DNA from 3 places in the Pseudoduganella aquatica genome. Region 2 is predicted to be linked to each of the others. Evidence: predicted binding sites of a transcription regulator. Region 2 holds the regulator's gene; each other region holds the start of a gene.

What was found. The regulator sigma-54, encoded in region 2, starts transcription at its own class of promoters, with help from an activator protein. The targets are predictions, from matches to a motif close to TGGCANGNAANCTGCTTT.
Region 1: the regulator sigma-54 is predicted to act here: its motif matches at 1,165-1,182, upstream of KT882_RS25285 (PEP-CTERM sorting domain-containing protein).
Region 3: the regulator sigma-54 is predicted to act here: its motif matches at 1,127-1,144, upstream of KT882_RS01420 (PEP-CTERM sorting domain-containing protein).

Annotation. Positions count from the first base shown of each region.
Region 1 covers NZ_CP086370.1:5,668,417-5,671,687, reverse strand. The annotation lists gene KT882_RS25290 (XdhC family protein) at 12-1,037, opposite strand; gene KT882_RS25285 (PEP-CTERM sorting domain-containing protein) at 1,224-1,835, shown strand; gene KT882_RS25280 (surface-adhesin E family protein) at 1,879-2,316, opposite strand; gene KT882_RS25275 (M48 family metalloprotease) at 2,316-3,271, opposite strand, start outside.
Region 2 covers NZ_CP086370.1:1,002,110-1,005,380, forward strand. The annotation lists gene lptB (LPS export ABC transporter ATP-binding protein) at 1-531, shown strand, start outside; gene KT882_RS04445 (RNA polymerase factor sigma-54) at 547-2,031, shown strand; gene hpf (ribosome hibernation-promoting factor, HPF/YfiA family) at 2,101-2,457, shown strand; gene KT882_RS04455 (enoyl-CoA hydratase/isomerase family protein) at 2,553-3,271, shown strand, end outside.
Region 3 covers NZ_CP086370.1:330,031-333,301, forward strand. The annotation lists gene KT882_RS01410 (MFS transporter) at 1-427, shown strand, start outside; gene KT882_RS30630 (hypothetical protein) at 424-546, shown strand; gene KT882_RS01415 (arsinothricin resistance N-acetyltransferase ArsN1 family B) at 550-1,041, opposite strand; gene KT882_RS01420 (PEP-CTERM sorting domain-containing protein) at 1,184-1,732, shown strand; gene arsH (arsenical resistance protein ArsH) at 1,733-2,446, opposite strand; gene KT882_RS01430 (aquaporin) at 2,443-3,111, opposite strand; gene KT882_RS01435 (arsenate reductase ArsC) at 3,108-3,271, opposite strand, start outside.

The DNA.
Region 1 (3,271 bases), 2.2 Mb from region 2:
TTTGAATTCGCTCAGGTCACCACGCAGGCGTTCGGCGCATCCGGCGTGGACGGCGCTTCCGGCGAGGCGGCGTGCTTGACCTGCAACGCGGCCGGCACGCCGTTCTTCACCGCCGTCATTTCGGCCAGGATGGAAATGGCGATTTCGGCCGGCGTCTTGCTGCCGATGTAGAGGCCGATGGGACCATGCAGCTTGTCCAGCTGCGCTTCCGTCACGTCGAACAGCTGCAGGCGTTCGCGCCGCTTGGCGTTGTTGAGGCGCGAGCCGATGGCGCCCACGTAGAAGGCGTCCGACCGGAGCGCTTCCATCAGCGCCAGGTCGTCCAGCTTGGGATCGTGCGTGAGCGCGACGACGGCGCTGCGGTGGTCCAGGCGCATTTCCAGCACCAGGTCGTCCGGCATGGCGTGCACCAGCTGAACGCCGTCCACCTGCCAGCCGGCGCGGTATTCCTCGCGCGGATCGCACACGGTGACGTGGTAGTCCATGGCGGTGGCGATCTGCGCCAGGAAGCGCGACAGCTGGCCTGCGCCGATGATGAGCAGGCGCCAGCGCGGGCCGTGCTGCGTGACCAGTTCGCGCCCTTCGCGCAGCTCCAGCACATTGCCCACGCCGGTGTGGGACAGCGCCACGGCGCCGCTGCGCAGGTCCAGGCGGCGCTCCACCAGCTGGCGCTGCTCCAGCATGTCCAGCAGCTCGGCGATGCGGCTGTGCGCGCCCAGCGGTTCGATTGCCAGTTCTATGGTGCCGCCGCAGGGCAGGCCGAAGCGGTGCGCCTCGTCGGCCGTGATGCCATAGCTGACCACTTCCGGCGCGCTGCGCGTGATGCCCTGTTCGCGCACGCGGGCGATCAGGTCGTCTTCTATGCAGCCGCCGGAGACCGAGCCGACCACGCGGCCGTCGTCGCAAATGGCGAGCGTGGCGCCTATCGGGCGCGGGCTGGAGCCCCAGGTCTTGATGACGGTGACGAGCTCGGCGCGGTGGCCTGCTGCGACCCAGGCGGCGCTGGTTTTGAGTACTTCGAGGTCGATGCTATCCATGGGCTTAACTATACTACGGCGCCGCCGATTCGTTTTTTGTCGGAATTCTTTACACTGGCGAGCGGCAAAAAGTTGCCCAAAATCCTAAGTTATTGATTTATAGTAAAAAATATTGTTTTCAAGAAAATGGCATGATTGTTGCTTGTATGGCTCCCATTGATTAAAAATATCCAATAGGAAAGAACAATGAGCAAGCGTTTCATGTCCCGCACCGCCGTCGCCGCTGCCGCCCTGCTGCTGGCCGGTTCCGCCGCCGCCACCACGCTGACCAGCAAGCTGAGCGTCGATAACGGCTTCATCGCCTACATCTCGACCAGCGATACCGTCACGGGTACCGAGTTCAGCCGCGGCGCGGATTGGGGCACCACCATCACGGGCACGGCCAATCTGGTGAATGGCGTTACCTACTACCTGCACATCTACGCTTACGATGACAACGCCAGCCCCACCGACGCGGCCGGCCTGCTGGGCCAGTTCAACCTGGGCGATGACAAGCACCTGTTTTCCAATGCCAGCACCGTGCTGACGACCAATACCGTCAACTGGAAGGGCAACAACACGGGTTTCAATATGCCGTACACCAGCCTGACCAACCTCGGCGCCGATGGCATGCAGCCCTGGGGAAATCGTCCTGAGATCGCCGATACCGCCCGCTGGATCTGGGCCGGCAATTCGGTGAGCCAGAACGTTGCCTACTTCAGCACCAAGATCACCGCCGTGCCTGAACCTGGCAGCATAGCCCTGTTCGGCCTGGGCCTGGCGGGCCTGGCTGCACTGCGCCGCAAACAACGCGCATAAAGCGGCGCGCATAAAAACGAACCGGCCGCGAGGCCGGTTTTTTTTAGCGCAGCTTGCGGCGGCACACGTAGCGGTAGGCCGTGTCGGTATGGCTGCCCGCTGCGGGCTGTTCCGCGTCGTATTGCTCGTACTTGAAGTTGCCGACCGCTTCGCCGCGCGCCAGCGTGGCCGGGTAGAAGGTTTGCGCCAGCAGGGTCACGCTGTGCTCCTTGCAGGAATACAGGTATTGCGCCTTGAGCGAGCGGTAGGTCTTGCCGTCGGCGGAGGTTTGCGGCTTGCTGTAGGAGACCAGGGTCCAGGCCTTGCGCGCGCCCTCGGCGCCGTCGTCCACCTTGGCCACGCTGGCCTTGTCCACGTAGAGGGTGGCGGCGCCGTTGCCGGACAGCTTGCTCCAGTTGGCGCCCTGCGCCTTGCTTGCCGCCTGTGCGGTGCAGGACAGCGTGAGCAGCGCCGCCAGCAGCGGCAGGGCGGCGCGGTTCATCAGGGCACCAGCGGCTTCTTGGTGGCCAGCTTGGTCTTGATCTCGGCCACGGTCTTGTCGATGGCGGCAAAGCGGACCGTGGTGGCCGGGTGCAGGGCGGTGTAGCCGTTCATGACCGAGGCCGGATATTGCGTCGCCAGGCGCTGCCAGAAGGGCTTGGCGCGCTCGATGCTGTAGCCGGCGCGCGCCAGCATGTACAGCGCCAGGCTGTCGGCCGCCGTGTCCATTTCCTGCGGCACCGGCTTCAGGCCGCCGCTGCCGATCAGCAGGGACAGGTCGGGCTTGGTGCGCACCAGGTTGTCTATCATGCTGCCCACGGCGGCGGTGTTGCGCATGGCGCCGGCGTGGCCCAGCACATTGTGGGCGATGTCCTTGGCCAGCACGTAGGCGATGGCCTCGTCGCTCTGGGCGAAGTTCATCATGCCGCGCGTGATCAGCACGCGCTGGCCGTCGGCGTAGGAATTGATGTTGTCGGCGTTGCCCAGGTGGACGCGGATGGCGCAGGCGCGCGTGACCGGCACGTTCAGCGTCTGGTTGCCGCCGTTGCGGGCGATGGTCATGTTCAGCGCGGCCTGCTTGCCCACCAGCGGGCCGAGTACCTCGGCCGCCTGCGATTCGGCGTCCGGGCCGCCGGGCAGGGCCTTGCCTTCGACGGACACCAGGCCGTCGCCCTTGCGCAGGCCGGCGCGCGCGGCGCCGCTGCCGGCCAGCACCGAACTGACCTGCAGGCGTTCGCCGTAGCCCAGCACGGCGTTGGCCGCGTCGGAGTATTCACCCGGGTAGGAGTAGCGGTTCTGCGCGGTGAAGCCGAGCAGGTTGCGCGCCATGTTCTTGCACAGGTCGGCGTTGTTGATGAGCAGCGGGGCGGACACGCGCGACAGGCGGTCCTGCAGGCTGACCATGGTTCTCAACGCGTCCTGCGCGGCGGCCGTCTTGGCGCTCACCACCGGCTGCT
Region 2 (3,271 bases):
ATGCCCATCCACCAGCGCGCCACCCTGGGCCTGTCCTACCTGCCGCAGGAGGCTTCGGTGTTCCGCAAGCTGACGGTGGAGGAGAATATCCGCGCCGTGCTGGAGATCCAGAAGGTCAACGGCAAGGCGCTGACCAAGCAGGAGATCAATGAGCGCCTGGACCGCCTGCTGGCCGACCTGCAGATCGAGAAGCTGCGCGAGAACGCCGCGCTGTCGCTGTCGGGCGGCGAGCGCCGCCGGGTGGAGATTGCGCGCGCGCTGGCCACCAACCCGCGCTTCGTGCTGCTGGACGAGCCATTCGCGGGCGTCGATCCGATCGCCGTGATCGAGATCCAGCGCATCGTGCGCTTCCTCAAGGAGCGCGGCATCGGCGTGCTGATCACCGACCATAACGTGCGCGAGACGCTGGGCATTTGCGACCGCGCCTACATCATTAACCAGGGCAGCGTGCTGGCGTCCGGCCGTCCGGACGACATCATCGCCGATGAATCGGTGCGGCGCGTCTACCTGGGCGAACACTTCCGCATGTAATTCCTGAACCAGCCCATGAAACAGTCACTGCAACTCCGCACCTCTCAGCACCTGGCGCTGACGCCGCAACTGCAGCAGTCGATCCGATTGCTGCAGCTGTCCACGCTGGAGCTGCACCAGGAACTGGAACAGCTGCTGGGCGAGAACCCGCTGCTGGAGCGCCTGGATGATCCGCTGGACCGCTCGCTGCGCCTGCTCGGCGACGGCGCCATCAACCAGACCCAGTCCGACGGCGCCGACGCGTCGCCGGCCGACGTGGGCGCGCCGGCGCAGGACAGCGCGCCGGCCGGCGAGGGCGACCCCTTCGACGGCGCCGGTGGCGACAGCGCCAGCGGCGCCGAGGCCGACACCGACTGGAGCGACGCCGGCCGCAGCAAGGCGCCGGACGACGAGGACTCGCGCCCGCAGCTCGAAGCGAGCCACTGCACCTTGCGCGAGCACCTGATGGAGCAGATGCGCGTGACCGTGCAGCAGCCGCGCGACCGCGTGCTGATGGAGCTGATCATCGACGCGCTGGACGAGAACGGCTACCTGGAAGAGCCGCTGGAAGAGATCCATGCGCGCCTGCCGGAAGAGGCGGACGTGGAGCTGGAGGAGCTGCAAACGGCGCTGACCCTGCTGCAAAGTTTCGACCCCATCGGCGTGGGCGCGCGCAGCGCCTCCGAGTGCCTGGCGCTGCAGATCAAGCGCATGCCCGGCGTGCCGCTGGTCACGCGACGCATGGCCATCTGCATCGTGGAAAAGCACCTGGCCTGGTTCGCGCAGCGCGAATTCAACAAGCTGAAAAAAGCCCTCGATTGCGACGACGAGGACCTGCGCGAAGCGCAAGCGGTGATCCGCCAGTGCAACCCGCACCCGGGCGCCGAGTTCGCTTCCGACGTGTCCGACTACGTGGTGCCGGACGTGATCGTGAAGAAGGCGCGCAATGGCTGGCAGGTCTCCTTGAACAACGACGTGATGCCGCGCCTGCGCGTGAACGCGCTGTACGCCAACATGCTCAAGCAGGGAAAAGGCGAGTCGGCCATGGGCGCGCAGCTGCAGGAAGCCAAGTGGCTGATCAAGAATATGCGCCAGCGTTTCGACACGATACTGCGCGTGGCGCAAGCGATAGTAGAAAGACAAAAGAACTTTTTCAGCCATGGCGCGGTTGCCATGAGACCCCTTGTGTTGCGTGAAATTGCTGATACACTGGGACTACACGAGAGCACTATTTCTCGGGTAACAACTCAGAAATACATGCTGACTCCGCATGGGATGTTTGAGTTGAAATATTTCTTTGGCAGCCACGTCGCCACCGAAGCAGGAGGAGAAGCATCCTCGACGGCGATACGGGCGCTGATAGTGCAACTGACAGGAGCAGAAGACCCGAAAAATCCTTTATCCGACAGTAAGATTGCGGACATGCTGGGAGAACAGGGCATGGTAATTGCGCGACGGACTGTTGCCAAATATCGCGAAGCCTTGAAAATCCCTCCGGTAAGTCTGCGTAAAGCTTTGTAGTTTTACTTGGGTTCCCCTGCGCTCAAATAACATTCGATAGCGCATGAGCCCTTATCTTTAGGAGTGTGTATGAATCTCACCATCAGTGGACATCATCTCGAAGTGACCCCCGCCATCCGTGAATACGTGCAGAACAAGCTGGAACGGGTAAAGCGCCATTTCGATCAAGTTATTGATATTGCTGTCATCCTGACTGTAGATAACCTCACCGAGAAAGACAAAAGGCAAAAAGCCGAGATCAACCTGCGCATGTCCGGCAAGACTGTGTACGTGGAAAGCCTGTCGCAAGACCTGTATGCTGCCATCGATACGCTGATCGACAAACTGGACCGCCAAGTCATGAAGTACAAGGCCAAAGTGCAGGAGCATGGCCACGACGCCATCAAGCATCTCCCGGACACCTACGAGCCAGCCGCCACCGCATAAGACGGTCACCGGCACTCCCAACAAAGGGCGCATCTGGCGCCCTTTTTTGCGCCCGCGCTAAAATGGCTGTCTAACAATCATAGAGACAATCAGCCATGAGCGAGCACGTCATCACCCAGGTTGCCAACGGCGCCGGCATCATCACCCTCGACCGCCCCAAGGCGCTCAACTCCCTCTCCCTCGACATGGTGCGCGCGCTGACCGCCGCCCTGCTGGCCTGGCGCGACGACAGCGCCGTGGCCGCCGTCGTCATCCGCAGCAGCAGCGAGAAGGCCTTTTGCGCCGGCGGCGACATCCGCTTCTTCCATGAAGTGGGGAACGCCACGCCGCAGGGAGGCAGCGCGCTGCTGGAGGACTTCTTCACCGAGGAATATGCCCTCAACCACCTGATCCACTATTACCCTAAACCGTATATCGCATTAATGGACGGCGTGGTGATGGGCGGCGGCATGGGCATCTCGCAGGGCGGCCCCGGCTGCGGCGTGCGCATCGTGACGGACCGTACCAAGATGGCCATGCCGGAAGTGAACATCGGCCTGTTCCCGGACGTGGGCGGCAGCCATTTCCTGTCGCACGCGCCGGGCAGCCTGGGGCGCTACCTGGGCCTCACCGGACTGACCGTGGGCGCTGCCGACGCGCTCTACGTGGGCCTGGCGGACTACTACGTGCCCGAGGCCCGCTGGAGCGCGCTGGGCGAGCTGCTGCAGGCCACGCCCGGAGCAGGCCTGCGCGATGCGATAGCGGCCTTTGCAGGCGCTGCTGGCAGTGCTGGCGCTGGCGTGCTGGAAACGGAGCGCGCCGCCATCGAGCGCCA
Region 3 (3,271 bases), 670 kb from region 2:
TGTGGCGGGCACCTACTGGTGCGGCAAGCTGGGCAATATCTACCGGCGCAAGCACCTGCTGGCCTGGCTGTACTGCGCGCGCTCGGCGGCCATGCTGCTGTTCATCGCCGCGCCCATCAGCACGGCCAGCATCTATTTGTTCTCCTGCGCCATGGGACTGACGTGGCTGGGCACGGTGCCGCTGACCAACGGGCTGGTGTCGCAGGTATTCGGCGTGAAATACATCTCCACGCTGTTCGGCCTGGTGTTCGTGGGCCACCAGCTGGGCGGCTTCCTCGGCGTGTGGCTGGGCGGCGCCGTGTTCGACGCCACGCACTCCTACGACCTGGTGTGGGCGGCGTCGGTGGGCGTGGGACTGGTGGCGGCGCTGCTGCACTGGCCCATCGACGACCGCGCCCTGGCGGCGCAGCAGATGGCGCCCGCATGAAGCCGCTGCACAACCTGCTGCTGTGGGCGGTGCTGGCGGCGGTGTGCGCCTGGTCCTGGCTGGCGCTGCTGCGGCCGGATAATGTGCTGTCCTTCGCCAGCCTGGCGGCGCTGTGCTGAAAGCTAGGCCAGCTTCAGCTCCCAGTAGCCAACGTCGACCCAGCGGCCGAACTTCATGCCGACCTCGGAAAAGTGCGCCACCTTCCTGAAGCCCATGGATTCGTGCAGCGCCACGCTGGCCTCGTTGGGCTGGGCGATACCGCCTATCACCATGTGCAGGCCGCGCGCGCGCAGCTGGTCGAGCAGCTCGCGGTACAGGCGGGTGCCCACGCCCTTGCGCGGATGCTCCGGCGACACGTAGACGCTGCTCTCCACGGAAAAGCGATAGGCGCTGCGCACACGCCAAGGGGTGGCGTAGGCGTAACCCAGGACGACGCCGTCCTGCTCGCACACCAGCCACGGCAGCTTGGCGCCCACGCTCTCGATGCGGCCCGCCATTTCCCCGGCGGAGACCGGCTCCTCCTCGAAGGAGATGGTGGTGGTGGCGACGTAGTGGTTGTAGATGGCGGCAATGGCGGGCGCATCGGCGGCGGTGGCTGGGCGGATAAGGCTCATGGCAGTGTCGGAAAATTTTACAGTGATGGAATATTTAGCATCAAATAATACATGGACTTCGCCTAAGTTATTGATCTTACATGGATGGAACAATAATTGCTTTAAGATAAAAATCAATATCAATCAACAACTTTTCGCACCCATGAAACTGATCTCCAAACTGGCAATCGCCCTCGCTACCCTGGCCACCTGCGCAGCCGTGCAAGCCACCCCGATGACCTACGCCTTCAACGGCCCGACCTTCACCTCGGTCAGCGGCCCGTACACCACGTCGGACCGCATCACCGGCTATGTGTCGTTCGATTCCAGCCTGCTGAACGCGCAAGGCACGGGCACCATCACCACCAGCTCGAACGGCATCAACAGCGGCATCAAGTGGATGTTCCAGGACGGCTACAACCACTTCGACAACGTGATCACCACCAATGCCTTCACCATCTCGATGAGCTTTACCAACTTCGCCGCCAGCGACTGGTTCATTGACGCCACGCATGGCTGGACCTCGAACGACCTGTATATCGCCGGCTCCAACACCTACGTCAGCATTTTCCAGGGTTCGTGGGCGTCCAGCCCTGGCATTACCGCCGCCAACTTCTCCCGCGTGCCGGAACCAGGCAGCCTGGCGCTGGCCGGCGTTGGCCTGCTGGGCCTGCTCGCCGCGCGCCGCCGCAAGGCCACCGGCCAGGCCTGATCAGATCTTCCCTATCTGGCGGTCGATGGCCTTGACCGCCCGTTCATTGCGCTCGCTGTAGCGGTCGGTCAGGTATGCGGTCCGGCCGCGCAGCAGCAGCGTCATCTTGAACAGCTCCTCCATCACGTCCACCACCCGCTCGTAGTAGGCTGAGGGACGCATGCGGCCATCCTCATCGAATTCCTTGTAGGCCATCGGCACCGAGGACTGGTTGGGAATGGTGAACATGCGCATCCAGCGCCCCAGCAGGCGCAGCGTGTTGACCACGTTGAACGACTGCGATCCGCCGCACACCTGCATCACCGCCAGCGTGCGCCCCTGGCTGGGCCGCAGCGCGCCCTGTTCCAGCGGGATCCAGTCGATCTGGTTCTTCATCACCGCCGTGATGGCGCCGTGGCGCTCGGGGCTGCACCACACCTGGCCTTCGGACCACAAGCTCAGTTCGCGCAGCTCCACCACCTTGGGATGCGTCTCGGGCACGCTGCCGGCCATGGGCAGCTCCATCGGATCGAATATCTTCACCTCGGCCCCAAAGTGCTCCAGGATGCGGGCCGCCTCGTAGACCAGGAAGCGGCTGAAAGAGCGCTCGCGCAGCGAGCCGTACAGCATGAGGATGCGGGGCGGATGGTCCAGCTCGCCCACCGGCGCCAGCTTGGCGAGGGTGGGGGTGTCCAACAGGTCCGGCTTGATGTTGGGCAGGTTGGGGATGCTCATAAAGACTCCTTATTCTCCGCGTACAGCCAGCGGAACAAGACGGTGGCGGCGGCCGCGCCCAGCAGCTGCGCCGCGATGAAGCCGGGCGCGTCCAGGGGACGGATGCCGGCGAAGGTGTCGCTGACGCTGCGCGCCAGCGTGACGGCGGGATTGGCGAACGAGGTGGAGGCGGTGAACCAGTAGGCGGCGGTGATATAGGCCGCCACCGCGAACGGCGTGGCGCCCGGCCGGCTGCGCGTGCAGCCGATGATGACGCCCAGCAGCCCGAAGGTGGCCACGAATTCGCTCCACCACTGGGCCGCGCCGGTGCGCGCATGGGCCGAGGCGGTGTAGGCGTCCAGCCCGAACATGGCGTGCGCGGCGGCCACGCCCGCGAAGGCGCCCGCCAGCTGCGCCGCCAGGTAGGGCAGCACTTCGCGCGCCGGATGCCGGCCCTGCCAGGCGGCCGACAGCGTCACCACGGGGTTGAAGTGCGCGCCGGAGACCGGGCCGAACATCAAAATCAGCGCCACCAGCCCGGCGCCGGTGGCCAGCGCGTTGGCCAGCAGGGCGATGGCGGCATTGCCGCCCGCCAGGCGCTCGGCCATGATGCCGGAACCCACCACCACCGCCAGCAGCAGCGCCGTGCCCAGGCCTTCGGCCACGTAGCGGCGCGCCGGGGTCATGGCAGCAGCGTGCCGATGCGGTCCAGCTCGGCTTTCAGGCGGATGGGATTGTTGACCAGCTGCTCCAGCGGCAGCGCGAAGAAGGCTTCGATGCGCGCGCGCAGCACGCGGTAGGCGTGCATGAAGGCGGCGTCGATTTCCTCCTCGGTGCCGGTGGCGT